Regions from separate parts of the Variovorax sp. LG9.2 genome, predicted to be linked through region 2. Evidence: riboswitches for the same ligand, from Rfam matches in the RefSeq annotation. Region 2 holds a riboswitch; the other holds the start of a gene.
The links. A riboswitch is a leader RNA that binds a small molecule or an ion and turns the genes downstream of it on or off. The one in region 2 is predicted to bind thiamine pyrophosphate.
Positions count from the first base shown of each region.

Region 1: it holds a riboswitch for thiamine pyrophosphate, as region 2 does, so the genes downstream of both, thiC (phosphomethylpyrimidine synthase ThiC) here and QN413_RS06770 (TonB-dependent siderophore receptor) in region 2, are expected to answer to the same signal.

Region 1 is NZ_JASJXB010000008.1:41,219-55,479, reverse strand. Features, by position in the region: gene orn (oligoribonuclease) at 1-195, shown strand, start outside; gene QN413_RS10510 (DEAD/DEAH box helicase) at 460-2,430, shown strand; partial or broken gene QN413_RS10505 (phenylacetaldoxime dehydratase family protein) at 2,507-3,139, opposite strand; gene QN413_RS10500 (carbon-nitrogen hydrolase family protein) at 3,283-4,353, opposite strand; gene QN413_RS10495 (helix-turn-helix domain-containing protein) at 4,546-5,508, shown strand; gene QN413_RS10490 (hypothetical protein) at 5,592-5,807, shown strand; gene QN413_RS10485 (universal stress protein) at 5,822-6,265, opposite strand; gene QN413_RS10480 (C40 family peptidase) at 6,330-6,803, opposite strand; gene QN413_RS10475 (Coq4 family protein) at 6,826-7,554, opposite strand; TPP riboswitch at 7,724-7,826, shown strand; gene thiC (phosphomethylpyrimidine synthase ThiC) at 7,906-9,801, shown strand; gene QN413_RS10465 (FAD-dependent oxidoreductase) at 9,814-10,851, shown strand; gene thiS (sulfur carrier protein ThiS) at 10,848-11,135, shown strand; gene QN413_RS10455 (thiazole synthase) at 11,152-12,006, shown strand; gene QN413_RS10450 (bifunctional hydroxymethylpyrimidine kinase/phosphomethylpyrimidine kinase) at 12,003-13,691, shown strand; gene QN413_RS10445 (fumarylacetoacetate hydrolase family protein) at 13,648-14,261, opposite strand, start outside.
Region 2 is NZ_JASJXB010000005.1:37,282-51,542, forward strand. Features, by position in the region: gene QN413_RS06770 (TonB-dependent siderophore receptor) at 12-2,189, opposite strand; TPP riboswitch at 2,253-2,362, opposite strand; gene QN413_RS06775 (DUF1428 domain-containing protein) at 2,437-2,799, opposite strand; partial or broken gene QN413_RS06780 (MFS transporter) at 2,992-3,156, opposite strand; gene QN413_RS06785 (VOC family protein) at 3,178-3,612, opposite strand; gene QN413_RS06790 (NAD(P)/FAD-dependent oxidoreductase) at 3,710-4,780, opposite strand; gene fdxA (ferredoxin FdxA) at 4,738-5,067, opposite strand; gene QN413_RS06800 (sulfate adenylyltransferase subunit 1) at 5,108-6,454, opposite strand; gene cysD (sulfate adenylyltransferase subunit CysD) at 6,454-7,407, opposite strand; gene QN413_RS06810 (phosphoadenosine phosphosulfate reductase family protein) at 7,435-8,067, opposite strand; gene QN413_RS06815 (DUF934 domain-containing protein) at 8,064-8,471, opposite strand; gene QN413_RS06820 (nitrite/sulfite reductase) at 8,468-10,246, opposite strand; gene QN413_RS06825 (hypothetical protein) at 10,665-10,928, opposite strand; gene QN413_RS06830 (alpha/beta hydrolase) at 11,110-12,657, opposite strand; gene QN413_RS06835 (transglutaminase family protein) at 12,833-13,756, opposite strand; gene mnmC (FAD-dependent 5-carboxymethylaminomethyl-2-thiouridine(34) oxidoreductase MnmC) at 13,779-14,261, opposite strand, start outside.

The sequences.
Region 1 (14,261 bases), on a different contig from region 2:
ATGCCGAAGCTCGAGGCGTACTTTCACTACCGCAACCTTGATGTCAGCACGTTGAAGGAACTGGCCAAGCGCTGGAAGCCGAGTGCGTACAGCAGCTTCAAGAAGCAGCAAGCGCACACCGCTTTGGCCGACGTGCACGAGTCGATCGAAGAGCTGGCGCATTACCGCACCACCTTTCTGCGTTTGACCGACTGACGATTAGGTAAAAACCCGGAGCCATGCGATAATCGATGGCTTCGCTGCGGTGAGCCTTTGGTGGCAACGGCAGCGTCTCTTGCATCTCCCTGTCTTGCACACCGCGCCCGATTGCTTTCGGTAACCAGTTTCTCTGGTTCCGGCTGCAAATCAAAAAGGCCGCAGCCCTGGCGAAAGCCTCTGCTGAATGTCGTTGGATGGTTGATGTTTTTAACCACCAACGGAGCGCCGCTTACGGCAGCGCTCGCGTATGAAGATTGAATCATGACCGACGCTTTTGAAGCGCAGGGCGAATTCGCGCCTGTGCAATCCACTGAATTTTCCGTTGCTCCCGACGCCGTGTCGGAAGCACCCATCCTGGAAGCACTCGACGCAGTTGCGTCGGATGTCGAACCAAACAACGAAATCGCTACCGCTGCTGATGAAGCAATCGTGGAAGCGCCTGCGCTGCCGAACGGCTTCGTCCGTCTCGGCCTCGCACCTGAACTGATCGCCGCCGTCGCCGACCTGGGCTTCACCCAGCCGACCACGGTGCAAGACAAGGTCATTCCGCTCGCCATGGGTGGCGATGTCGATCAAAACGGCGCTGCACGTTTCGTCGACCTGATGGTGTCGAGCCAGACCGGCAGCGGCAAGACCGCCGCTTTCCTGCTGCCTGTGCTGCACACGCTGCTCAAGCGCCAGGCAGAGGCCGAAGCCGAAGCCAAGGCCGAGTTTCAGCGCCAGGCCGCTGAAGCTGCTGCCCGCGGTGAAGCGCCGCTCAAGAAGCCGAAGCGCAAAGACCCGACCAGCAACCGCAACTTCAAGGCTGCCACGCCAGGCGCCTTGATCCTGTGCCCGACGCGCGAACTCGCGCAGCAGGTCGCACACGACGCCATCGAGCTGGTCAAGCATTGCCGCGGCCTGCGCATCGCCAACGTGGTGGGCGGCATGCCCTACCAGTTGCAGATCGCCAAGCTGCAGAACGCCGACCTCGTCGTCGCTACGCCGGGTCGTTTGCTCGACCTGCAGCGCTCGATGCAAATCAAGCTCGATCAGGTCAAGTTCCTGGTCGTCGACGAAGCCGACCGCATGCTTGACCTCGGTTTTTCCGACGATCTCGCAGAAGTGAACCAGCTCACGATCGGGCGTCAGCAAACGATGATGTTCAGCGCGACTTTCGCGCCGCGCATTCAGCAACTGGCCCAGCGCGTGATGCGCGAACCCCAGCGCATCACCATCGACAGCCCGCAAGAAAAGCACGCGAACATCAAGCAAGTGCTGTTCTGGGCCGACAACAGCCAGCACAAGCGCAAGCTGCTCGACCATTGGTTGCGTGACACCACCATCAACCAGGCGATCGTGTTCGCCAGCACGCAAGTCGAGTGCGACGGCCTCGCCGCCGACCTGCAGCAAACCGGCTTCAGCGCCGTGGCATTGCATGGCGCGCTGAGCCAGGGCCTGCGCAATCGTCGCCTGATGGCACTGCGCCAGGGCCAGGTGCAGATCCTGGTGGCAACGGACGTGGCCGCACGCGGCATCGACGTGCCGACGATCACCCACGTCTTCAACTTCGGCTTGCCGATGAAGGCCGAGGATTACACCCACCGCATCGGTCGTACCGGCCGTGCAGGGCGCGATGGTTTGGCCATCACGTTCGCCGAATTCCGCGATCGCCGCAAGATCATGGACATCGAGCAGTACAGCCGTCAGCAGTTCAACTCCGAGACGATTCCCGGCTTGGAACCGCAACAGCGCATGCCGCAATCGCGCCCGCCGATGGGCGAGTTCCGCGGCGGTGCCCGCGACAGCCGTGACAACCATTCGCGTGACCGCAAGTTCGGCGGCGGTGGTGGCGCTGGCGGCCATCGTGGTGGCTTCGGCGGCAATGGCGGCGGCTTTGGTGGCGGCAGCAGCAACTACGCTGGTGCGACCGGCTTCAACGACCGCGCTCCGCGTGGTCCGAGCGCACCGGGCCCGCGTGGCAACTACCAGGGCAACAGTGGCGGCAACAGCGGCTTCGGCGGCGGTAACAATGCCGGCTTCGGTGGTGGCGCTCGCGAAGAAGGCGGCGGCTACGGTCGCAAGCCCGGATTCGGCGACGGCGCACCGCGCGGTGGTGCTGGCGGTGGTCGCAGCGAGGGCTTCGCGCCCCGCGGCGCAAGCGCTGGTCATGGTGCAGGCCACGGTGGTGCCGGCAAGGTGTTCGTTCCTCGTGAAGCTGCCAAGCGCGCTCCGTTCAAGCCGACGCGCTAAACCGAATGTCAGCGCCCGCAATGGCGCTTGATCGAAAGGCCCGCCCTCGCAAGACGGCGGGCCTTTCGTTGTCTACTCAACTCGCATGTTGCAAGCCGTTCATGAGTCCGGTGCGTGCATGGCAGTTGATGTACTCGTAGCGCTGCTCGTCCGCCTTCAAAACCGAGACCTCGTGATACACGCGCAGCTTGACCTGGAACTCGAGCGCCTGCACGTAGCGCATGAAGCCGCCGAAGATCGCCACGTGCGTCGGATGCGATTCGGCCCAGCGTTCCATGTCTGCCAATGACCGCCAATAGCTGAGACCGAACGACTTTTGCAGTGGCGCACCCGCGGCGTCGAGATGGGTCATGTAGCGGTTGCTGTAGCAGCCGATCGACAAACCCCGGTCGCGCAGAAAGTCCATGCCTTCGCGCAACACGGGCTCCATTTCTTCGACATACATCGTGCGTTCCGTGCCCGCGGTGTCGGTCCATTCCTGACCGGAGCGGATCATCGCGATGTTCTGGTGACCAGCGACTCAAACGCGCTGGCCTGGCAGCGGCGCTCCGGCCACGACCGCGCGCGAGCCCGACGGCGACATCGCATCGGTCTGCGACAGTGGAATGCGGTCGCGCATCGAGCCCCAGTAGCCGTGCTCCTGCAGTTCGCCGCTGAGTTCGCCCATGACCATGCCGACGCCTTCGAAGCGATCGGGCGTGTTGAACATGGTCTCGTAGTGCTCGACACGCGGCGATGCGATCGGGGTAGGGCGGTGCGTAGTCGTCCTCGACCCGGCGATGCCGTGTACGCGGACACTTCAAATGCTCTGCGATGGCGGATTCCATGCGTTGCTCCGTGGCTCGGTTCCGGTCAGGCAGCGAGCGGGACGCGCGCGCTCTGCAAGATGGATTCCGCGGCAACGGCGGGCGAAGGGGCGACCGGCGCAGCCACCTCGAACGCACCCGATTCGCGCTCGGCCGTCCGCTCGAAAACCACCGCCTCACGCCGTGTCTTGTTCAACAGCAGGCGCGTGACGTCGGGTCGCGAGTAGTGCCCACTCGGATCCCCCGCCGCCTTGGCGAGCGAGATCATTCCGAGGTCGATGTCGGCGATGACCAGGCCTTCCTGGTCTTCCGGGAGATTGGTTCCCATTGGCGAGCCGTCCGGGCCGTAGATGAGCGCAAAGCCGCCTCCGGTGAGCAGCATCTGCTTCTTGCCCGCGTCGGTGCACAGCAGGTCGCTCATCGCCGGCGACACGGTGGCACAGGGTGCGATCACGAAGCACTGGCCTTCCGCCGCGTAGACCTGGCTTGCCGCGTTGTTGACCTCGGCTCCAAGCGCGTATGCGCCGCCGCGGTAGAGAGAAAAGCTCGGCCATGCGCCGCAATGGATCTGCTCGTTCTGCGCGTACATGGCGTACTTGCTGAGCGGTTGCAGATGCTCCCAGCAGCAGAGCGAGCCGATATTGCCGATCGCTGTTTCGCACACCGTCAGGTCGGAGCCGTCGCCTTCGCCGAACACCGTGCGCTCGACGTGCGTGGGCTTGAGCTTGCGGCGCGTCTGCACCGTGTTGCCCTGGTCGTCGATCAGCATCTGCGCAATGTAGAGGCTACCGCCAGCTTTCTCGCTGTAGCCTGTGGACAGCCAGATCTTGTGCTTGCGCGCCGCATCGCGGAGCCGGTCGAAGTCGGGTGAGCCGACCACCAGCGAGTTGTCGTTGTAGCGCTGCACGAACTGCATGCCCCACGCTGGTGAATCGAGCCAGATCCACCACGGATAGCCGGGCAGCCAGGTCTCCGGAAACGCGATGAGCTTGACGCCTTGCGCGGCAGCGTCGGCCATCAGGTCGATGGTCTTGTCGATGGTGCCGTCGAGGTCGAGGAACACCGGCGCCGCCTGCACGGCAGCGACGCGAAACTTGGGATGGGCAGCACGGGGCATGTTGGTTTCTCCTGGCGGGTTGGAAGGATCGGCCGCGCCGTGCGCTTCGGGTTTGCGCGATGGCATGCGGGTTGCTTGAAGCGTAAGTTCGCCGCCAGCAAACACTTTGTCCGACACGCGCGGCGTTCTTGTTCCAGCGTGGCAGAACGCATTTCGAGAACGCACTTCTGGAGCGCACTTCGGGACTTATCCATGAATCAATTGCTCAGCACCGACGCGGTTCCCCGCAACCAGCGACTCGCGTACTGGACCGACATGATCTGCAACGTCTACGTGCAGCTCGGATGCGATCCGGTGCGCCCGGACGAGGCAGGCAATTTCGAAGGCAGCATCCGGCAGCACACGCTGCCCAGCCTCGACGTGTCGGTGGTGACGTCGAGCGCACAGAACGTGACACGCACCGCAGGCCACATTGCGCGCTCGTCGGACGATTATTTTCTGGTGAGCATCCAGGCGAAGGGCAAAGGGGTGGTGCGGCAAGACGGCCGCGACGCGGTGCTGTCGGCCGGCGACTTTGCGCTGTACGACAGCACTCAGCCCTACGAGTTGCGCTTCGACGATGCGTTCGAGCAGATCGTGCTCAAGCTGCCGGGCGAGCGTCTGCGCAGCGAACTGCGCAACACCGAAACACTGACCGCCACGACGGTGTCCGGCCGTGAAGGCGCCGGGCACCTGTTGCTCGGCATGATTCGGACGCTGCGAGAAGACATCGACACCTTGCAGCCGGCTTCAGCGCTCGCCGTGGCCAACGGCGTGCAGAGCATTCTTGTCGCGGGTCTGCAGACCTTGCCGGCGGCGCGCGCACCCGGCCTCAGCAATCTGACGGCCTATCACTTGGCGCGCGTGAAGCGCCGCATCGACGAGCAACTGGCCGACCCGACGTTGTCCGTGAGCAGCCTGGCCGCCGAGCTCGGTGTGTCGGCCAGCCACATCCATCGGGTCTTCAAGAGCGAGCCGCTCACCGCCTCGCAATACATCTGGGAACGCCGGCTCGAAGCATGCAGCAAAGACCTGCTCGAGCCACGACTGGCGGGGCGCCCCGTAGGCGAAATCGCCTATGCGCGAGGCTTCAACGACGCCGCGCATTTCAGCCGCGCGTTCCGTGAGCGCTTCGGTCGGTCACCGCGCGAGTGGCGTAATTCACGGATGCAATGACGCTGAGGCGCACAGCCCGCTTTTAGCCCTCAGCCGTGCGAAAGTTCCCTATTTGTAACTAATATGTAACTGACAATCCGGGCATGACACAACCCGACCAACTCACAGATCAAGACCTCATCGCGCGCACCTTGAACTGGCGCCGCGCGGTCATGCATGGCGACGAGGGGGCACGTCATGTGGCGCAAGCGCACGAGGAGGAAGCGCGACGTCGCTTCGCCGGCGCCACGACCATCAACGGGACGTTGGAGGCGTTGGAGCCAAAGCGCAAGCCGTTGTGGCAGCGGTTGCTTCCTTGATGTTCAGATGAGCTTCAGCGCAGCACCAGCACCGGCAGAGAAGAGTGCGTGAGCACATGCTGCGTCTCGCTGCCCAGCAGCAACCGCTTCAACCCCTTGCGGCCATGGGATGCCATCACGATCAGCTCGCTGCGATGCTTGCGTGCCGCGCGGATCACCGATTCGGCCACCTGATCGGAACTCATGGTCGCGGTCTTGATGTCCACGCCTTTGGCCTCGGCGGCCGTAACGATGTCGTCGAGCACGGCTTGCGCGGAGTCGGCCCAGCGCTTTTCGGTGGTTGCGATCTCCTCGGCAGAAAACGCCATCGCGCCATCGAGGTAGCTCGTCGGATAGCGCGGCACGACGGTCAGCGCGACCAGTTGCGCGTCGTGCAGCGCCGCCAGCGTGATGGCAGCGCGCACGGCCTTCTTCGACAACGTAGAGCCGTCGGTGGCTACAAGAATGCGTTTGAACATGGATCGATCCTCAAGTGTCTGGCGCGATCTTGCGGCCGAGCGATGTCATCGGGTTTGACGCACATCAAAGCCGCCGCACCTTGAGCGTCTGCCGCGACCAGTAAGGACCGTCGAGCCGGTCGAGCCGTACTTCACCACCAGTCGAAGGCGCATGCACGAAGCGCCCTTCACCGACGTAGATGCCGGCATGCGTCGGCCTTCCGCTTCCGAAAAGCACCATGTCGCCGGAGCGGAGTTCGCGTGTCGCTACCGGATCGCCGAAGTCGGAGAGTTGCGCCACCGTGCGCGGCGGCGTGGCGCCCATGCGGGAGCGGTAGACATAGCCGATGAGGCCGCTGCAATCGAAGCCGCCTTCGATCGTATTGCCACCATATCGATAGGGCGTACCGACCAGACCGAGTGCATGGATCGCGATGTCGTTGGCTTGCTCCGATGACAGCGCGGCGCGTGGCGCGCGGGGCGCTGAAGTTTGCTGACTGCCACAACCCGCGAGCAATGCGGCGGCCAGGAGAAGCGCCGAGCCGGGCAGCCGCCGCATAGGCGTCATCGAACGAGCGCCATCAGGCGAGATGCTCGGCCAGCACGCCTTGCGCCGACACATAGCGGGTCGGAGGCGCGATGCCGAGGCGTTCGCGCGCTGCGGGGAGCGGCTCGTGCAAAAGCAACTCGTAGTCTTCACCCAGTAGCCACGCCGCCTTGCGGCCGTTGCGCCAGCCTTCGATCACCGCACGCGCGAACACGGAATTTCCAGTCACGCGCAGACTCTTCAAGGAGGCAGCCAACGCAATAAAGGCCCAGCCCAGTCCGCCCGATTGGGCGAAGCTGAACGCGACCAGCGCCGCTTCACCCAGACTCTCGTCGGCCTTGTAGCCGGTGAGCACGTGCCAGATGTCGTGCACGTCGCGCGTGCGCCTTGCGCTCCATGCGTAAGGGTCTTCGACCAGCGGCTCACGTTTGAGATTGGATATCTCTGCCAGACCGGCGGCGCTGTATCCGGTTCGTTCAAGAAACGCGCGGTACTCGGCGCCGACGGTGCCCGGCGCAAAGCTCGCGATGAAGGCCGGATCGGAGAATCGCTCCGCTAGTTCGACGCGGCGGTAGGCAAGCTTTCTGCCAGCCGGCGTGTGCATCAAGCGAGCGTAGTTATGGCGCGGTGCCGGGCCGTTGAGCGCTCGCATGATGACGAACACCTGTGTCGTGTCGTTGCCATCGGCGAGCAGCTTGCGAATGGCGCCGAACGCTGTCGGGAAGTCGCGTTTGTACGGTGTGGGAGATGCTGAAGTCGTCATGGTTTTTTCTTGAACAGCCCACAGCGCAATCACTGAGAAGTCACTGAGGAGACACCGTGCAGTCTCGCGGTCTCCGGGCAGGACTTATTTTCACCGCCCCAACGTTGCGGTGGAAGACCGTCAGGCGGGGCATTGCTGGTTGACTTCCGCGCGCACCATGCCCAGAATCGGCCCCGCTCCGGGGTGCACGCAAGCGCGTGCTGAGATGGTCAGTCCGAACCCGCGAACTTGATCTGGTTCATACCAGCGTAAGAAGAGCTGCGACTCCCCTGTGTGCCCGTCCGCCGATGACGGGCGCTGTCCCGGAGCCATCGCGGAGCACCCGTTGTCTTGCAACCAGGAGTGCCCCGCATGAATGCCATCGACAAGTTCGCGTCTCTTCTCGCGCTCACCCGCGAACCCTTTCCCGCTTCCACCAAAGGCATCATCGCCGGCAGCCGCCCAGACCTCAACGTGCCGGTGCGCGAGGTGGCGTTAACCAATGGCGAGCGCGTCTCGCTCTACGACACCTCCGGCCCTTACACCGATGCCACGATCGACATCGACGTGCGCCGCGGACTGCCGAGCGTGCGCGATATGTGGGTGGCCGAGCGCGGCGACACCGAAAGCTATGAAGGCCGCCTGCATCTGGCGCTGGACGACGGGGCGACGCATGCCGACCGCGATGCCCAGCGCATTGCCGAATTGCGTGCCGGCGCCGCCTCGTTGCAACGCACGCCACGGCGCGCCCGCACCGGTGCCGGCCAGAGCGGCAACGTGACGCAGATGCACTACGCGCGGCGCGGCATCGTCACGCCCGAGATGGAATACGTCGCGTTGCGCGAGAACGGCAAGCGCGAATGGATGGCGCCGTACATGGCCGATGCGGCGCGCGAAAAACGCCTCGCCGGCAACCCGATGGGCGCGAACATTCCCAAGATCATCACGCCCGAGTTCGTGCGCGACGAAGTGGCCCGTGGCCGCGCCATCATCCCGGGCAACATCAACCATCCCGAAGTCGAGCCGATGGCGATCGGGCGCAACTTCAAGGTCAAGATCAACGCCAACATCGGCAATTCGGCAGTCACCTCGAGCATCGAGGAAGAAGTCGAAAAGCTGGTGTGGTCGATCCGTTGGGGCGCAGACAACGTGATGGACCTGTCGACCGGCCGCAACATCCACACCACGCGCGACTGGATCGTGCGCAACAGCCCGGTGCCGATCGGCACCGTGCCGATCTATCAGGCGCTCGAGAAGGTGAACGGCGTGGCCGAAGACCTCACCTGGGAGATCTACCGCGACACGCTGATCGAGCAGGCGGAACAAGGCGTCGACTACTTCACCATCCATGCCGGACTGCGCCTGGGCTTCATCCATCTGACGGCGGGGCGGCGTACCGGCATCGTGTCGCGCGGCGGATCGATCATGGCCAAGTGGTGCATCACGCACCACAAGGAAAGCTTTCTCTACACGCACTTCGAAGACATCTGCGACATCATGAAGGCTTACGACGTGAGCTTTTCGCTGGGCGATGCGTTGCGCCCGGGCTGCGCATCGGATGCCAACGACGAGGCCCAGTTTGCCGAACTGCACACGCTGGGCGAGCTCACCAAAATCGCCTGGAAGCACGACGTGCAGACCATGATCGAAGGACCGGGCCACGTGCCGATGCACTTGATCCAGGCCAACATGGACGAGCAGTTGAAGACCTGTCACGAAGCGCCGTTCTACACACTCGGGCCGCTGACCATCGACATCGCGCCGGGCTACGACCACATCGCGAGCGCCATCGGCGCCGCCATGATCGGCTGGGCCGGCACCGCCATGCTGTGCTACGTCACGCCCAAGGAACACCTGGGCCTGCCGGACCGCGACGACGTGAAGCAGGGAATCATCGCCTACAAGATCGCAGCCCACGCGGCCGACGTGGCCAAGGGCCATCCCGGCGCACGGGCGCGTGACGATGCGCTGTCGCAGGCGCGCTTCGACTTTCGTTGGCAGGACCAGTTCAACCTCGGTCTCGACCCCGACACCGCTCGCGAATTCCACGATGAGACCTTGCCCAAAGACAGCAGCAAGGTCGCGCACTTCTGTTCCATGTGCGGCCCGAAATTCTGTTCGATGAAGATCACGCAGGAGGTGCGCGAGTTCGCGGCACTGCGCGGCCTGACCGAAACACAGGCGCTCGATGCGGGCATGGCCAGCAAGTCAAGCGAGTTCAAGGCAGCCGGCGGCGAGCTCTACATTCCGATCGTGCCGCAGGCCTGAGTGGCGCCTTCCATGGCGCACGCCAAAAGCATGGGCATCGCCGGTGCCGGGCTGCTCGGGCGCTTGCTCGCCTGGCAGCTGTCGCGCGCCGGCCATGCGGTGACGGTGTTCGATCCGGCCGACGACGCGGTAGCGCGCTTCAACGGCCAGGGTGCCGCCGGCTTCACCGCGGCCGGCATGTTGAGCCCGCTGGCCGAACTCGACAACGCGACCGCCGACATCGCCGTGCGGGGCCTGCGTTCCATTGGGCTTTGGCGCGACATCGTGCGGCAGCTTCCGGGGCCGCCGCACTTCGCGGAACGCGGCAGTCTGATGCTCGCGCACCGCGCCGACAAGGGCAGCGCCGAGCGCGTGCTCGCCCGCCTTGGCAACCACGAAGTCGCCGGGCTGATGCCGGCAGAGACTCTCGATGCAGCCGCATTGGCAGCGCTCGAACCGGCGCTCGCCAGCGTGGCGCATGCATGGCTGCTGCCGGGTGAAGCGCAGATCGACGCTGCCGCCGCGATGGCGGCACTGCACGACGGCGCGGCCGGTGTGCGCTGGTGTTGGCAGCGCCGCGTGACCGACCTCGAGCCCGGCGCCCTGCACGTCGAGAGACTCGGCTGGCAGCGCTTCGACACGGTGTTCGACGTGCGCGGCGTGGGCGCGCGGCCCGCCTTGCCGGTGCGCGGCGTTCGTGGTGAAACTGTCTGGCTGCATGCGCCGGGACTCGGGCTGACGCGGCCCGTCCGACTGCTGCATCCTCGGCACCGCGTCTATGTCGTGCCGCGGCCCGGTGACGTTGTCGTCGTGGGCGCGAGCGAGATCGAAAGCGAAGACCGTTCGCCGGTGTCGTTGCAAAGCGCGGTCGAGTTGATGGCCGCGGCGCACAGCATCCTGCCCGCGCTCGCCGAAGCCCGCATCCTGCGGCTCGACCGTAACCTGCGACCCGCATTACCGGACCATGCGCCGGTGGTGGAAGTGCGCGACGGACTGGTGCGCATCAACGGACTGTTCAGGCATGGCTGGCTGCTGGCGCCAGCGTTGGTGGAAGAGGCGCTTGCTGCATGAACGACATGACTGACATGAACGACCTGAACCGCGTGACCGACGCCACCCAAACCGACATGCATACCGGCAAGCCCATCGCAACGATCACCGTGCAACTCGACGGTGCACCTCGCGAAGTCGCTGCCGGCATGACGCTGGCTGCATTGATGCAGTCGCTGGGCCACGCGCCGCTGGCCATGGGCACGGCCATCAACGGCGACTTCGTGCCGCGCGGACAACGCGACCGGCGCGTGCTGCAAAGCGGTGATGTCGTGCTGTTTTTTCAACCCATCGTCGGCGGCTGAGCCGGGGAGACTTGTGATGACAGAACAACCCACGCAACCCGCCGCCACTGCATCCGACGACTTCTGGACGGTCGATGGCGTGCAGATGCGCAGCCGCTTCTTGCTCGGCACGGCCGGCTATCCATCGCCGCACACGCTGCGCGACGCCATCGCTGCCGCTGGTACGCAGGTCGTCACCGTCGGCCTGAAGCGGGCGATGGCAAGAACGGATGGCGGCGGTGGCGACAACGGCTTCATGACGATCGTGCGCGAGGCACTGCTGCGACAGGGCGCCCGCCTGTTGCCCAACACCGCCGGCTGTCGCACCGCACGCGACGCGGTCACGCTGGCGCACATGGCGCGTGAGATGTACGACACCCGGTGGATCAAGCTGGAGGTCGTGGGCGACGAGCACACGCTGCAGCCCGACCCGGCCGAACTGCTGGTCGCTGCACAGACGCTGGTTCGCGACGGCTTCGTAGTGTGGCCGTATTGCACCGACGACCTCGTCACCTGCCGGCGATTGCTCGATGCGGGTTGCGCCGTGCTCATGCCGTGGGGCGCGCCGATCGGCTCGGGGCAGGGGCTGTTGAACCCCTGGGCCCTGCGCACCTTGCGCGAGCGGCTGCCCGACGCGACGTTGATCGTCGACGCCGGCCTCGGTGCGCCCTCGCACGCGGCATTGGCGATGGAGATGGGCTTCGACGCGGTGCTGTTGAATTCTGCGGTCGCACAAGCGCGCGACCCGGTGCGAATGGCCGGTGCGTTTCGGCATGCCGTCGAGGCCGGGCGCGGTGGCTGGCAAGCCGGCGTCATGGCACGGCAAGACTTCGCGGTCGCCAGCACGCCGGTGGGTGGGCAACCATTTCTGATCGGCGAGGTCGCGCGATGAGGCCGCCGGTGATCTGGAGCATCGCCGGCACCGACAGCGGCGGCGGCGCGGGGCTGGCAGCCGATCAGCGCGCCGCCGATGCCTTCGGCGTGCACCTGTGTCCGGTGGTGGCGGCTGTCACCGCGCAAAACTCGCGCAGCGTCGCGCGCATCGAGCCGCTGCCGGTCGCGTGGCTCGACGCACAACTCGAAGCACTCGCTGCCGACATGCCGCCGCTGGTCATCAAGACCGGTTTGCTGGGCGGTGTGGCGCAGATCGAATGCGTGGCGCGCTGGATCGACCGGCTGCGCCGCGATCACCCGGTCGGGTTGGTCGTCGACCCGGTGCTGGCGGCCAGCAGTGGCGCGCCGTTCGCCGACGCGGCCGTGTTGCAGGCCTACCGTGCGCTGCTGCTGCCGCGCGCCACGGTCGTCACGCCGAACGTGCGCGAGGCGCATCGTTTGTTGGAGGCGCAAGACAGCGGCCTTGGCGATAGCGATGACGCTGGCCGCAGCGACGTGCCGGCACTCGCCCGACGACTGCGCGCGTGCGGCGCTGCGGCGGCTTGCATTACCGGCGGCGACAGCACGGACCATGTGCAGAGTGCGCAGCGTGAGGCACTCGACTGGATCGACACCGAGCACGCCGCCGGCTGGCTCGCATCGCCGCGTGTCGACACGACGCACAACCACGGCACCGGCTGCACTTTCGCGAGCAGTGTTGCCGCAGCGTTGGCACTCGGCTACGTCGCGGCCGATGCGCTCGTCCTTGCGAAGATGGCGACCACGCAGGCGCTCCAAAGCGGTCATGCGGCAGGCACCGGCGCAGGACCTGTGATCGCACGGCCGGGCTTTCACGCCGACCCTGCGCTGTTGCCGCGCATGTCGTGGGGCGAGGCGGCCTGCTTCGCGGCACCACGCCGCAGCGACGATCCGTTGCTGGGTCTCTACGCCATCGTCGACAGCGCCGAACGCGTGCGACAGGTGCTGGCCGCCGGTGTGCGCTCGGTGCAACTGCGCATCAAGACGCCGCCGCTGTTCGATGCCGCGAATCCAGCCCAAGCGCCCGACGCGCGCTGGACGGCGATGCTGCGCGACGAAATCGCGCGCAGCGTGGCGGCTTGCCGCGCGGCGAAGGCGGAGTTGTTCATCAACGACCACTGGGCGCTGGCGCAGGAGTTGGGCGCCAGCGGCGTGCATCTCGGGCAGGACGACTTACTGGCGCTGGGTGAGGCGGGTCGCGGCGAGCTGCTGCGCAGTGGACTCGCACTCGGCATCAGTTCGCACAGTCTGTGGGAGCTGTGCCGGACCCGTGCCCTGGCGCCGCGCTACGTGGCGTGCGGGCCGGTGTGGCCGACGCTCACCAAAGACATGCCGTGGCGCCCGCAAGGGCTGGACAACCTGCGCTGGTGGAACGCCATGGCCGGTGCGCCAGTCGTTGCGATTGGCGGCATCTTGCAGCCGGGGCAGGTGAGTGAGGCGGCCGCGTGCGGTGTGTCGGGCGTGTGCGTCGTGCGCGCGTTGGGTGTCGACGCGACGACCACCGTGCCGGTGCTGGCGACGGCATTGCGCGAAGGCGTCGCAACCACGGCATTGAAGAAGCACAAGCGACCGGAGCAAGCTCAGCAAGAGTCGCTGCTGCCCCTGCCGCACCCGAGCCTGCCTAACGGTTGGGGACTTGCGCCGCCGCCCGGTAGTTGTCCTTGAAGCGATCCGGCACCCGCGGATCGTGACCCATCGCCACGCGCCGCACTTCGTCTGAATCGGTCGGTGCGTGGCCGACGCCGAGGGCAGAAGCGCGTGGCACCGAGCCCGCGACCACATGACTGGTCAGCCGCCCGATGCCCGTGATGTCCACTTCGACGGTGTCGCCCGGATCGACCGATCGTGAATGGCACGGCGTGCCGGTCAGCACCACGTCGCCGGGCATCAGCGTGATGTGGCGTGCAATGTCGGCCACCATGTAGTGCGGTCCCCAGACCATCTCGTCGCCGATGTGGGCCTCCTGAACGAGCAGGCCGTTGCGGTAGGTGCGCAAGGTCTGGTCGAAGATGTTGACGCCGGTCACCAGGCCCGGGCCGATCGGTAGCATCCCGTCGGCGCCCTTCACGCGCAGCATCGAGCCCTGGTCGGTGTCGCGAAAGTTCTGCAGTCCCATGTCGAGCGCCGGTGCGAAGCCGAGCATGTAGTCCCAGGCTTCGTCGGGCGTCACGTTGCGGCATACCTTGCCGATGACGACGGCGAGCTCGCCTTCGTAGTTGAGGTAGCTGCAGTCGG
Region 2 (14,261 bases):
GCGTCGTCGCATTACAGCGACGCGGTGAACGCAAGCCTCAGCGTACGGGGTGCGCCGGGGAACAGGTAGACGTGGCCGAACTGGTAGGGGGACTCTTTCCAGTAGCTGCGGTCCGCCAGGTTTTCAACGCCTACGGTCCAGCTCGTGTTCACGTTGTTGAGCTTGGTGTCGTAGCGCAGCGCGGCGTCGAAGCGGGTCCACGACGGCAGCTGGATCGATCCGTCGGGCAGCACGTTGCGTCGGCCTTCGTGCGACATCAGCAGTTGCGTGCTCAGGCCAGGCACGGCGGCGAACTGGTAACCGACCAGCGCGCGCACTACCTGGTTGGGCACGTTGGTCGGATGCTGTCCGTTGGCGGCAGGGTCTAACGTGCTGTCGCGACGCTTGGCGTCGATCAGGGTCACGCCCCCGCCAAAGCGCCACGGCCCGGTGGTCCATTGCGCATTGGCTTCGAGTCCGCGGTGCACGGCGCGGCCGTCGTATTGACCGTTGCACAACGCGCCGCTGGCGTCGCAGCTGTCGAGGTTGGTCATCGGCCGCGAGATGTCGAAGTACGCCACTTGCCAATTAAGGGCGCCGTCCGCCACGTTGCCGCCGCCCTTCAGGCCGATCTCCCACTGCTTGGAGGTGAGGGCGGGCAAGGCTTCGCCGGCATTGCTGTACTGCGACGCCCTGTTCGGCACGATCTCCGACTCGACGCCTTTGCCCCAGCTCACATAGCCGAGCAAGCCGGGCTGAAACGCGTAGCTGGCCGCGACCCACGGGGTGGTGATGTTCTGGCTGTACTGCGTCGGGTCGGAGCCGTCGGTGCGCACGCTGCCGCGACTGAGGTGCGTGTAGCGCACGCCGAGCCATGTCGTGAACTTGTCGTTCCAATGGATGGCGTCTTGCACCGTGTACTCGGTCGAGCGCTCGTCGCGATTGGTGTTGGGGATGTCCATCGTCGGGTCGGCCGGCACCACCGCCGTACCGAAGATGTTGCCGGTGCCGACGTAGTTGTAGGCCTGGTCTTCGAACCGGTTGCGCACGCGGCTCTGCAAGATGCCGAAGCCGAGCTCGTGCTTCACGCTGCCGGTCATCACGTTGCCCTTCAGGTTGACTTGGCCGGCGGTCAGTCGACGTCGTTCGTTTTCGCTCCTGAAGTCGTAGAAATCGAAGGTGCCGTCGGAGCAGTAGCGGTCGTAGTTGCCTTCGGCGCTGCAGCCAAAAGCGTAGGCCAGGCGATCGTCGGTCTTGAGGCGCTGCTGGCCGATCTGCGCACTCCAGCGCCAGTCGGCGTTGATGGCCTGCGTGAAGCGAAGGCTGCCGGTCAGCGCATTGAATACCGAGGGTTGGGACCACGGCTGGTTGTTCAGGTTGAGGCGCGGATTCGGCACCGGAGGCAACACGTTGCCGAGCAGGCTGTAGCCGTTCTGGCTCGGCTGCGCCTTGTGGCTGTATTCGATCTCCGCTTCGAACAACGAGTCCGGCGTGATGCGCCAATCCGCCGCGAGCGAAAAGAGGTTGCGGTTGCCGTCCAGGTTGTGCGTAGGCGGCTTCAGGTTTTCGTTGACGGCATTGAGCCGGTAGCCGAACTGCTTGTCGTCGCCAAAGCGGCCGCCGAGGTCGACCGCGCCCAGCACGCTGCCGCGGCTCGTTGTTTCGATACGCACTTCGCGCAGGTCTTGCGATGTCGGCCGCTTGACGACGTAGTTGACCAGCCCGCCGGGGGCGCTGGTGCCGGCCTGGATGCCGCTGGTGCCGTGCAGGATCTCGACGCGCTCCTTGTTGTCGAGCGGAATCGACGTTTCGGCGCTGATGGGCAAGCCCTCGCGCCGGTAGTTGAAGCGGTTGTCCAGCACGAAGCCGCGCACCGTCAGATAGTCCCAGTAGCCGGCCGCGTTGTAGGCATCTGTCACCGACGAATCGAACTTTGTGAGGTCGGCCAGTCGGCGTGCGCCACTGTCCTGGATCTGCTTGCTGCCGATGACAGTTGCGGTGATGGGCAACTCGCGCAAAGGCACGTCGCCGAAGCCGCTGATGTCCGCTTGCACCGGTGCGGTCTGCTCGTTCACGGTGATGGCGGGGAGCGTGGTTTGCGCCTGGGCGCTCGCGGCCGCGATCAGGAACAAAGTGGCCAACGCCTGGGGAACAGGCGCAGTGCGCCATCGGGGGCCAGACTTCTTCTGGGCGGAACTGCGGGTTGCCATGACGTTCTTCCGACGTGATGGCAGGTCGGCTTGCGGAGCTTTCTGCAGACTGAGAGAAGTGCTGCGGCCCTGGACATGCTTCCCTGCGCGAGGATTACCTCAATCAGGTTCAAAGGGACTTTCTCAGTCTCGGCGCAGAAAAGATCAGCGCTTCAACACCCCTAGCGGCCTTGCGCTGGAACGCAAGGTGACCGGATTCTAGCGACAGAAAAGCAAGGGCGAGTCGTGATGCGACCCGCAAGCCCTATCAGAGTTCGACGAGTGTCTTGAAGCCGCCCCAGATCATGCGTTTGCCGTCGAACGGCATCGCCTTCGGGTCCATCATGTCAGCCAGTCGCGGGTCTTTCATGACCTTGGCGTTGACGGCGTCGCGCTGCTTGCGCGAGCTGAAAACGATCCACGAGAAGACGACCGTTTCATCGTCTTTCAACTTCACGCTCTGCGGGAACGACGTGAGCTTGCCGGGCTTCACATCATCGGCGACACACTCGATGGACTCGAGCGCGCCATGCTCTTTCCATATCTTGCCGGCCTTGCGCGCGAGGCGCCGATAGGCATCCAGTTTGGCGGTTGGAACCGGAACGACGAATCCATCGACATAGCGAGCCATGGCAGAACTTTCTGAACGAGGGTTGAAAGGGGAACTTGAAGAGTTACTGGATGGTTGCCGTCATGAGGACGGGGTGGGTGACGAGGAGGGCGATGCCGCGGCCGACGGCGAGGCGGTGCGCAGCCACACCGCGCCGATCACACCGGCCGCCGCCGCGAACAACGCGCCGACCGTAAATGCCTGTCGGTAGCCCGCATTGACGACCCACACCAACGACGTCTCGGAGAACTTGAGATCGGCGCGGATCGAAGGCAGCGCGACATTCACGATGGTCGTGTCGAGCACGATCATCAGCACGCCGAGGCACAGAACCATCAGCGTGAGCCAGCGCTTGCGCGAGTCGAGCGAGCTGCTCATGCGGGGAATGCCGCTCATGTGTCAGTTCGGCGATGTCGGATCGGACAAGCCGGCGTTGACCATCCACGGCGTACCGAAGCGGTCGACCGTCATGCCGAATGCTTCGGCCCAGAAGGTCTTGCCGAAGGGCATGCGCACCTGTCCGCCCTCCGCCAGCGCGTCGAACACGCGCTTTCCTTCGGCGACATCCGGGTAGGTGAGGGTGACGGTAAAGCCCTTCATGCCGTCGTATGGCATGCCGGAACCGTTGTCCGATGCCATCAGCACCTGGCCATCCACCACGAGTCGCGCATGCATGATTCGCTCGGCAGTACCGGGCGGGAATTTGGTGGCGTCGAAGTCGGGCATTTCGGCGTGCGTCACCATCATTTCGAGCTTGCCGCGAAGCGCCTTCTCGTAGAAGCGCATGGCTTCGGCGCAGTTACTTTCGAAGAAGATGTAGGGCTGGATGTTCATGGCGATGCTCCTTGAGTTAGGGAAAAAGATGCGGGGAAATGTTGACGTTGCAGTTGGCGGCGGGCCCTTTTCGTGGAGACGCACTCCATGCACCGGTTCAGCGCGGGTGATCAACACCCAGCAGGGTGTGCAAACGCGTGCTGGTCGTCGTGTACTGCAGCGGGATCGACTTGCCCGGAAACACGATTTCGGCTGCGCCCCAGGCCGCCAGTGTCGCCTCGTGAAACCCGCAGACGATGAGCTTCTTCTTGCCTGGATAGGTGTTGATGTCGCCGACAGCGAACACGCCGCGTTCGCGGGTTTCGAACCTTGCCGTATCGACCGGCACTTGCTTGCGTTCGAGCGCCAGTCCCCAATCGGCAATGGGCCCGAGCCGCGGCGAAATGCCGAGGCAGCCGATGAGCGCATCGAGTGGCAGATCGACTGTTTGCGCGTCGGGTGTCGTGATCCGCAGACGGCGCTCGTCGAACGCAGTCGGTTGACCGACGCTGAAGCCGAGCTTGCCATCGTCTACCAGCATGCGAAAGCGGGCGACGGTGGCTTCTTCGGCCTGAAACCCGTCGCGGCGATGCAGCAGCGTCACGCGTTGCGCAATGTCGATCAGCCGAATGGCGGTGTCGAGCGCAACGTCGTCACCACCGTTCACCACCACCGTCTTGCCGGCAAAGCCAGTCAGCGATTCCGGGTGATAGAAAAGCCGTGTGCCTTCGAATTGCGCGATGCCGTCGATGGCGATGCGCTTCGGCACGAAGGCGCCGACACCGCCTGCAACGAACACGGTTTTCGCCAGAAATGCGGTGCCGTTGGAGGTGCTCAAAAGGAAGCGGTTGTCCGCCTGCCGTTCTAGCGTCGCTACCTGCTCGCCGAAGTGAAACTCCGGCTTGAACGGTGCGACCTGCTGCAACATCGACTGCGCAAGTTGACGGCCGCTGGTAACTGGCGTGCCTGGAATGTCGTAGAGCGGCTTGTCTGCATAAAGGGCCACGCATTGCCCACCCGCAGCAGGCAGCGCATCGACGATGTGGCAGGAGATTTCGAGCAGGCCAAGTTGGAAGGCCTGAAACAGCCCGACCGGGCCGGCGCCGATGATGAGGGCGTCGGTCTCGATCGGCGTGCCGAGAGTGGTCAGCGCACCAGCTCCCCGATCTTGTCGGTCTTGTCTTTCCAGTCGTCGGCGTCGGCCGGCGGCGGCTTGCGCTTGGTGATGCTCTTCCAGCCGTCGGCCAGTGCCAGCTCGGCATTGAGCTTGATGAAAGCCAGCTGGTCTGCCGGCAGGTCTTCTTCGGCGTAGATCGCGTTGACGGGGCACTCGGGAATGCACACCGCGCAATCGATGCACTCGTCCGGATCGATCACCAGCATATTGGGACCCTCACGGAAGCAGTCGACGGGGCACACGTCCACGCAGTCGGTGTATTTGCAGCGGATGCACGATTCGGAGACGACGTGTGTCATGTTCTTTTGAGAGGCAAAGCGATCGGGGAAACCCTGAATTTTAACTGGCGGGTTGCACCAGCACTGCAGCCGAGGTCTTGTTGGTGGCGGTGTCGACCAGCACCAGCGAGCCGAGGGCGCGCGATTGCGAAAACGGCAGCACAGCGAGCGGCTGTTGCAACGCCAGCACGATGTCGCCGATGGCGTTGGCTTCCAGCTGCGCAGTCGGCTCGGATTCGAGCGTCGTGATGTTCACTCGGTCGATGATGCGAGCGACCTTGGCCTTGACCCAGCGATGCCCTTGCAGCGCCCAGTAGATGCGGCCGGCCACCAGCGGTTCATCGTCGAGCCAGGCGACGGTGGCGGTGATTTCCCGCACCGGCTCGAAGGCGTCGGGCGCCAGCAGCCAGTCGCCGCGCGACACATCGAGTTCGCGATCCAACACGATGCCGGCGCTGTGGCCCGCATGCACGGTCTTCGGCTGACGCGTGTGGCTCAGCACCTGCGCAACGGTCGCGGTCTGGTTGCTCGGCAGCACGGTCACGCGCTGGCCGGGCTCGACGTGGCCGCTGGCGACCCGGCCCCAGAAGATGCGGCGGCCTTGCGAGGTGTCGGCCGATGACGAGAACTTTTCGACCCACTGCACCGGAAAGGCAAACGGCACGGCTTCGTCTTGCGCGGTCACCGGCAGTTGCTCTAGCAGTTCGAGCAGGGTCGGACCGCTGTAGCCGCACCAGTCGGCGCGCTCGGTGCAATGCGTCGCGACGTTCCAGCCCTTCAGCGCGGAGATCGGCACGATGGCCGCGACCGCCACACCGGCCGCTTCGGCAAAGCCGTTGATCGCCGACGAGATACGCTCAAAGGCGAGATCGGCATCGTCCATCGCGTCGAGCTTGTTGACCGCGAAGACGATCGACTGCACGCGCAGCAGGTTGCACAGCAGCGTATGCCGGCGGGTTTGCGGCAGCAGGTCCTGCTGGACCACTTCACCGTCGAGCACTTCGCCGGCCCATCCCAGCTTGGTTGCGTCGACCAGCACCACGGCGGCGTCGGCGGCCGAAGCGGCGGTCACCATGTTGCGGGTGTATTGCTCGTGTCCGGGCGCGTCGCCGATGATGAACTTTCGCTTGGCAGTCGAGAAATATCGGTAGGCCACGTCGATCGTGATGCCTTGCTCGCGCTCGGCCGACAAGCCATCGGTCAGCAACGCAAGGTCGGTTTCACCACCGCGCTGCACGCCTGCCAGCTGGTCTTGCAGCACGGTCTTGCTGTCGACCAGCAACCGGCCGATGAGCGTGCTCTTGCCGTCGTCGACGCTGCCGCAGGTAATGAAGCGCAAAGCCGTACCGGTGTCGCCCGCGTGGTTCTGGACTTCGGTCAAGTCAGATGCGAGGGTCGTTGCGTTCATCAAAAGTACCCGTCTTTCTTGCGCTTTTCCATGGAAGCCTCGGACGTCATGTCGTCCATTCGCGTGGCGCCGCGCTCGCTGACATTCACCGTCAGCGTTTCGATGACGACATCACCCGCATCGGCTGCCAGGCTGGCGACCGGGCAGGTGGTCGTGATGTCGCCCACGGTGCGAAAGCGCACGTCGCGGACTTCGACATGCTCGCCGGCGCGCGGCGGCGTGAGTTCGGTCACCGGCACCAGCAGGCCGCGGCGCTCGACCACTTCACGCTTGTGCGTGTAGTAGATCGAAGGCAACTCGACGTTCTCGCGCTCGATGTACTGCCAGACGTCGAGCTCGGTCCAGTTGGAAATCGGAAAGACTCGAAAGTGTTCGCCGGGTGCGTGCCGCGTGTTGAAAAGCGTCCACAACTCCGGGCGTTGATCTTTCGGCTGCCACTGCCCGAATGAATCCCGGTGCGAAAAGATGCGCTCCTTGGCACGCGCCTTTTCTTCGTCGCGCCGGGCACCGCCGATGAGCGCGTCGAAGCGGAACTCTTCGATGGCTTCGAGCAGCGTGACCGACTGGTGCGCGTTGCGCGACTCGCCCGCATGCGCCAGACGCACGGTGCCGCGCGCCATCGAATCTTCGACGCTGCGCACGATCAACTCCGCGCCGAGTTCATTCGCACGGTGATCACGAAAGGCCGTCACTTCAGGGAAGTTGTGGCCGGTGTCGATCATCAGCAGCGGATAAGGAATGCGCCCCGAGCCGAACGCCTTTTCGGCGCACTTCAACAGCACCAGCGAATCCTTGCCGCCTGAAAACAAGAGGGTGGGACGCTCGAAGGCGCCGGCGACTTCACGCAGGATAAAGATCGTCTCTTCTTCGAGCGCATCGAGTTGGGTGTTGGAAAGGCGCGCGGGAGAGTGCATGTCGGGGAGCAGCAGATCGGCTTCGGTACGGGCGTTCATCGGGAGGGGCTGTTCAAGGTTGCGACGTCAATGCGCGAGGTGCAGACCACACTCGCGGTTGTCTTCGCCCTTGGTCGGGTCCACGTAGTCGAAGTTGTTGGGCAGGCCATGCGCCTCGCAGTATTCGTACAGGTCTTTCGACGACCAGTGAAGCAGCGGCGCGAGCTTGATCAAGCCATCCGGATTGAGGCTGACGGGGTCCATTTGTGCACGCACGGCGGTGTCGGTGGCACGCAGTGCGGTGAACCAGACCTTCGGTGCGGTCTCGCGCAGCGCACGCGCGAAGGGCTCCAGCTTCACCTCTTGCGTGAACGCGGCATGGCGCGGGTCGTCCAGCGCGGGCGTCGGGCCGTCCACTGCTTCGCGATGCGCACGCGAACGGCGCGGCAGGTAGATGTGCAGATTGAGCCCCAGCTGCTTTGTCACTTCATCGGCAAATCGGTAGGTGGCCTCGGTGTTGTAGCCGTTGTCCATCCAGATCACCGGCACGTCGGGCTTCGCGCGCGTGACCATGTGCAGGATCACAGCTTCGAAGGGGCGGAAATTGGTGGTGACGATCGCGGGCTGGCCCAGGCCGATCGCCCAGTCCACGAGGCCCTGGGCATTGCGGCCGAGTTCGGCGTTGACATGCTGGAGGTCGAGGTCGAGGTCGGTGTTCATGTCGCGAAATGCGGCGCGGTGTGTATTGCGTCGCCCTGATAGAAGCCTGAGAAACGTTCGAACTGGCGTTGCGCCGCGGAGGCGTCCACGCCTTCTTTCAATACCGCGCTGCTGAAGCCGGTGCGCTCCATTTGCACCAGCTGGTCGATCAGCACGTCGCCGGTGGCGCGGATGTCGCCCTTGAAGCCGAGACGGCGGCGCAGCAAAAAGGCCTGGCTATACGCACGTCCGTCGGTGAACTTGGGGAAGTTGAGGTCGATGCGCTCGACGTCGGCCAGGCACACCTCGATCGCGAGCGGATCGGCATCGTTGGCGAGTTGCATGACCTTGGGGTCGCCGTCGTCGACATGGTCTTCGTTGGCGACGAGCTGCAATGTGTACTTCGTTTGGCTGGAGGCGGTCATGCAGTGGCCTCCACCTTGAAGCGCGCACCGTTGGCCGACGCCTTGAACGGGTCGTGCCCGACGCGGCGCAGCGTGTCGATGAAAGTCTCGCCCGCATTGCGCGTGTCGCGGTAGGTGCCGAGCACCGCTTCGATCACCTCCGGCACCTCGGCTGCGGAGAAGGAAGGGCCCACCGCCTTGCCGGCCTGCGGCGTGCCGCTGAGCTTGGAGCCGTCGGAGCCGCCGAGCGAGACCTGGTACCACTCCTTGCCGTCCTTGTCGACGCCCAGGATGCCGATGTGGCCGCTGTGGTGGTGGCCGCAGGAGTTGATGCAGCCGCTGATGTGCAGATCGATTTCGCCGAGGTCGTCGAGCTCGTCGAGGTCTTGATAGCGCTCGGTGATGGCTTCGGCGATAGGGATCGAGCGCGCATTCGCGAGCGCGCAAAAGTCGCCGCCGGGGCAGGCGATCATGTCGGTGAGCAGGCGCACGTTGGCGCTGGCAAAGCCGGCTTCGCGAGCGTTGAGCCACAGCGCATGCAGGTCTTCGGCATGTACCCAAGGCAGCACGACGTTCTGGTCGTGCGTGACGCGTGCTTCGCCGGCCGAGAAGCGGTCCGACAGCTGCGCGATGGTGTCGAGCTGGTCGGCATCCGCATCGCCCGGCGCCTGGTGCAGACGCTTGAAAGACAGCGTGACCGCGCGCAGGGCGGGGTTCTTGTGCGGTGCCACGTTACGTGCCAGCCAGCGTGCGAACTGCACATCGTCGGCCGCGTGCTTTTGCAGGTCGATGGCGGTTTGCTCGGCGCTCTGCAGCACTCGCGTGGCCAACGTCGGCGGGACGAAGGTGGCGGACACGCGGTCGTATTCGGCCTGCGTGATGGTGTGCGGCGCACCGTCATGCTCGACGATTTGCTTGTACTCGGCCTCGACATCGTCGATGTAGCGCTGGCCTTCGGCCTTCACCAGGATCTTGATGCGTGCCTTGTAGATGTTGTCGCGCCGGCCGTAGCGGTTGTAGACCCGAACCACCGCCTCGAGGTAATTCATGATCTGGTCCCACGGCAGGAACTGGCGCAGTACGGTGCCGATGATCGGGGTGCGGCCCATGCCGCCGCCGACCTGAACGCGAAAGCCCAGTTCGTCGGCATCGTTCTTCACCAGATGCAGGCCCACGTCGTGCCAGCCGGTGGCGGCGCGGTCTTCGGTGGCACCGGTGATGGCGATCTTGAACTTGCGCGGCAAAAAGGCGAACTCGGGGTGCAGCGTGCTCCACTGCCGCATGATTTCAGCGAAGGGGCGCGGATCGGCAATCTCGTCGATGGCGATGCCGGCGCGCTCGTCGCTGGTGATGTTGCGAATGCAGTTTCCGCTGGTCTGGATGCCGTGCATGTCGACCGACGCCAGGAGGTCCATCACATCGGCGCTCTTGGCCAGAGGAATCCAGTTGTACTGAACGTTCTGGCGCGTCGAAAAGTGCGCATAGTGCGTCGGCAGTTTCAACGTGCCGAGCTTGCCTTGCGTCTTGAGTGCCGTCTTGTAGACCTCGGCCTCCGGCTCGTCGTATTCGCGCGCGATGCGCGCCAGTACGCGAATTTGCCTGCTCGACAGTTCGCCGTAAGGCACGGCTACGCGGAGCATCGGCGCATAGCGTTGCACATACCAGCCGTTTTGCAAGCGCAGCGGCTTGAACTCGTCTTCGGAGAGTTTGCCGCCTTGCCAGCGTTCCAGCTGGTCGCGGAATTGCGCTGCACGCAGGTGCACGAACTGACGGTCGAATTCTGTGTATTGGTACATCGTGATAAACGTTCTGGGGGCGATCGTGGTGCCACGGTCCGCTGCAACCAGGGAGCCCGGACTTTAAAAGCACGCCTTATGGAAGCAAACTATTTTTTGGTTCGCGCCTTATGCGGATAAGCATATTCTTCAACGCCCATGCGGGTTGCCGGACGATTCGGGGCGCGCTTCGGATAAGAGAGCGACGTGCTGAGGAAAGACTCGGGTAAGGAATCGCGGCGCGCATCGGCACCGGATATTAGCGAGCGCGCGGCAAGGGCGCGGCGAGCGGGTGTCGACAGCGACCGCTGACTGTCGTCAGCGTCTGTCGCTGGACATGGATCGGCGATCGATTGGACAGCGCGCAAAACGGCCTCTCCGGTCGAGTGCCCGATCGAGGCCGATCAAAGCAAGGTGCGCTCTGCGGCGCACCGGCAATTCACTGAAGCGAGGTCGGCGCGAAGTCGATGCGGGGCTGTTCGAAGTCGAGCACGGGTGGCAGCGGGCGGCGGTCGAGCACGCGGGAACTCAAGCGGCGCTGCAACGCGGTGGTGCCCGCCATCAGTGCCAGGCCGTGGCTCGGCAGCGGGCCTTCGGCGGCAGCGACCGCACGACAGGCTGCACCGTCCTGGCGCTGCAGGATCCAGTAGTAGTGGCCAGGAATGGGTTCGTCGACGATCAGGGCTACTCGGTCGGTGTTCACGTCTTGGTCCTTTCGGGGGCGTTCAGGAAGAACATCGGTTTTAGTTCTGCCGTCCGAAGGGGACAAGCGCATTAGTTCACATTTAGTAACTATTGCAATATTTGGAGAGGATTGCATGTGTAGCGCTCAATGAAAAAGAGGCCGAAAGGCCTCTTTTTTTCGCTATCGCTTCAAGCGACGTTCATGGGGGGCAAGTGCCGCCGGGCGAAGCCGCAATCGCACCCCGAAGTGCAGCCACGTTTGGATTGGTGTCGTCGTTCGGGTTCGTTGTATTACGTGTGTAGGTGCAGCCATACGCCGGTGCGGCGACAGTTGCCGCGGTCACCACATCGTCGCCGCCTGGCTTCACGCCGTCACGTTCCCACTTGATCATTGCGTCGAAGGTTTCGGCCATTTCCGCAGTGGTGAAGTCGCAATGCGAAGCGCCGCGAACCGCGCGCTGTACCAGCCATGTGCTGTTGCCGTTGGCCGCCACGCGCTGCTGGTAGATCTGCTCCATGCTGAAAGGCACGTAGAAATCGCCGAGCGTGTGGAGCGTGACCACTGGAATCTTGAACTGCCCGTTGGTCTTCGGAATCCAGCGCAGGCCGTCGGTGCGAAGCCGGTTGGCGTCGACCGCCGCGGTCAGCTTGAGTGCCGAAGCGTTGAGCGTTGTCGAGCCTGCCGCGTCGCCATCGATCGTGTAGGTCAAACGGTTGGTGTCGATCACGCTCTTGTTCAGGATGCCGTTGATGGTGCCGTCGCCGCCAAAGACGCCGATGACGATCGGGAAGGTACCGCCGTAGGCGAAGCCCACCGCAGCGATCGGACGCTCGCCACCGGTCAGGTTTTTCACCACGCTCTGGTACTTGACGCCGACACCCGCGGTTGCGGTCACCGGAGCGGTTGGGAAGCTGGGGGTGAACAGCGTTCCAACCACCTGCGCAGAAATGTCGGTCCAGTTGAGGAACGGATATTTCGGCAAGCTCGCTTCGACCTGCGCAGTCACCTGCGCGCCGGCAAAGTAGTCGAACAACTCGGTGTCGCCCAGCACGCCGCACATCGGCGCGGCGCCGTTGTACTTGACCTTGTTGTTTTCGGTCGCATAGGCCTCGTCTTCAATGGCTGCCGCAGTGATATGGCCGCCCATCGACACGCCCGTGATGTAGATCTTGCTCGGCGCGGCAAGCGTGCGATTGTTGGCCGCAGCGATCTTGTTGAACCCGAGCGCCAAGGCGTTGGTGTCTTCGATGCCGGCGCGCACGTCGTAGAAGTTCTTGCTGTAGCTCGACGCGGCCCAGGCGTATCCGTTCTGGATCAGGTAGCGCCGGATGCCCGGATTGTCGACAGTCAGTTGATTGCCTTGACCGCGGTAGCCGTGCGCATACATGACCAGCTTGCCGTTCCAGTTGGCCGGCACCTCGACGCGATAGAGCGCACCGCCGAGCACGCCTTGCCAGCGGCTGGTCGTCGTGTTGACGACCGTATCGGACGGGTCCACCACGAGCGCAGCAAAGGTCGTCGCGGCTGCATCGGCGGGCGAGGGTGCAAACGAAGTGCGGCTATCTTGCAGGCGCTTCTCCTCGGGGGCCGGTGCAGGGGCAGGTGCGGGCGCAGGGGCCGGTGCGGGTGCAGGCGTTGGCGCTGCTGCGATGGGAAGGGGACCGTTGTAACCACCACCGCCGCCGCCGCCGCAAGCGGCAAGGGACAGCGTTGCAATGACGAGAAGCGGGATGCGCTTTTTGCTCATGAATGTCTCCGTACTTTGTGTTGTTGTGCCGTTCGGCGGGGTGAGCGTATGGCGCACCAAAATCAACGGAGCAGGGACTTTCCCTGAGGTGGTATCGCGCGCGCGACAACGCGGCGGAGTCGGCCTTTCGTCCTACGAAACTTTTATCGAACCCTTACGTGGTCTGCCTGAAAAATCAGTGCCGGCGGCGCGTCACGACGACCGTTGCTGTCATTCCTTCGTACGAGTCGGGCGCGCCGAACCAACTGCCGGCAATGGGCGCAGCTTGGGACGGATCGCGCGCCACTCCGACTCGGATCAACTGCGCGCTGCCCATCAGATTGTTGGTCGGGTCGTAGGCGACCCAGCCCGCGCCCGGAAGGTACGCGTGAAGCCATGCGTGCGTAGAGCCGGCTCCTGTGGTGGCGCTGATACTGCCGGCCGCCGGACCCGCTGCCGCCGCCTCGATGGCGCGCGAGTCGAGCGCTGCGTCGTACAGATAGCCCGACACGAAACGCGTCGCCACGCCCAGCCGCCGTGCCGCCTCCATCATCAACAGCGCGTAGTCGCGGCAACTGCCGCTGCCGAGCTGGAGCGTTTCGAGCGGCGTCTGCGTGCCTTCTTCATCGCGCGCTGCATAGGTCAGGCTCTTGCCGATGTGCGCGTTCATGCGCGCCAGCACATCGCGCGTGCTGTTGGGTGCGTCGGTCTGCAAAAACTGGTGCGCCCAGCGAATCAACTCGCCTTGCGGGTCGTCGTGGTGCGGACGCAGGTAATGCTCGAGGTCGAGCCGGTCCTGGACCGAATAGGCAAAGGGCAGGAACTCCGCCGCCGGGTGCAGCACCAGCTGGTCAAGCAGCGACGGCACCTGTTCGATGGTGAACGAGCAGACGATCTTTAGTTCGGTCGCCTCTCCCAGCGGCTGCACCAGCGCAACCGAGTTGGAATGCGGGTCTTGAATCAGCCGGATGTTGGCGCCGAGGCTGACCTTGAGGTCGGTCGCCAGCACACGCAGATCGTGGCTGTCGCGCGGGCGGAACATGATCCGGTGCAAGCCGAAGGTGACGGGCTTGTTGTAGCGGTAAGTGGTGGTGTGGGTGATGTCGTAGCGAAGGGCCATCCCGCATTCTCACGCTACACCCTCAGTCCTTGACCGGCTTGGCGAGGCGCCGTGTGTCGAGCGCCCTTGCCAGCGTCGTCGGCAAAGGAAGTGGCTCGCCGTGCCAGTGGGCTGCGAGGAGTTCGGCGCAGAGGGCGGAGAAGGTGAGGCCGCGCGAGCCCATCGCGGTGCTGACCCAGACGCCGGGCCAGCCTGCTTCATCGAGCGGGCCGACGAGCGGGCGGCGGTCGGACGAGGCGCAACGGATGCCGACCCATGCGTTGGCTGCGGCGACGTCGAGCGATGCTGCGGCGCCTGGGTGCAGGCGCGTCAGCCGATCGCTGTTGCGTTCGGTGTCCGATGCGTGCGGTTCCAGATCGACGCTGTCGCGATCGAAGGTGGCGCCGGCAAGCCAGAGCGAACCGGTTGCTTCGGCATCGGTTGCCGGCACGCGCGCGATCAGATGACCGTCGCCGTTGATTGGCATGTCCGGCAGATCGGCATCGTGTGGCGCGTGGCCCCATGC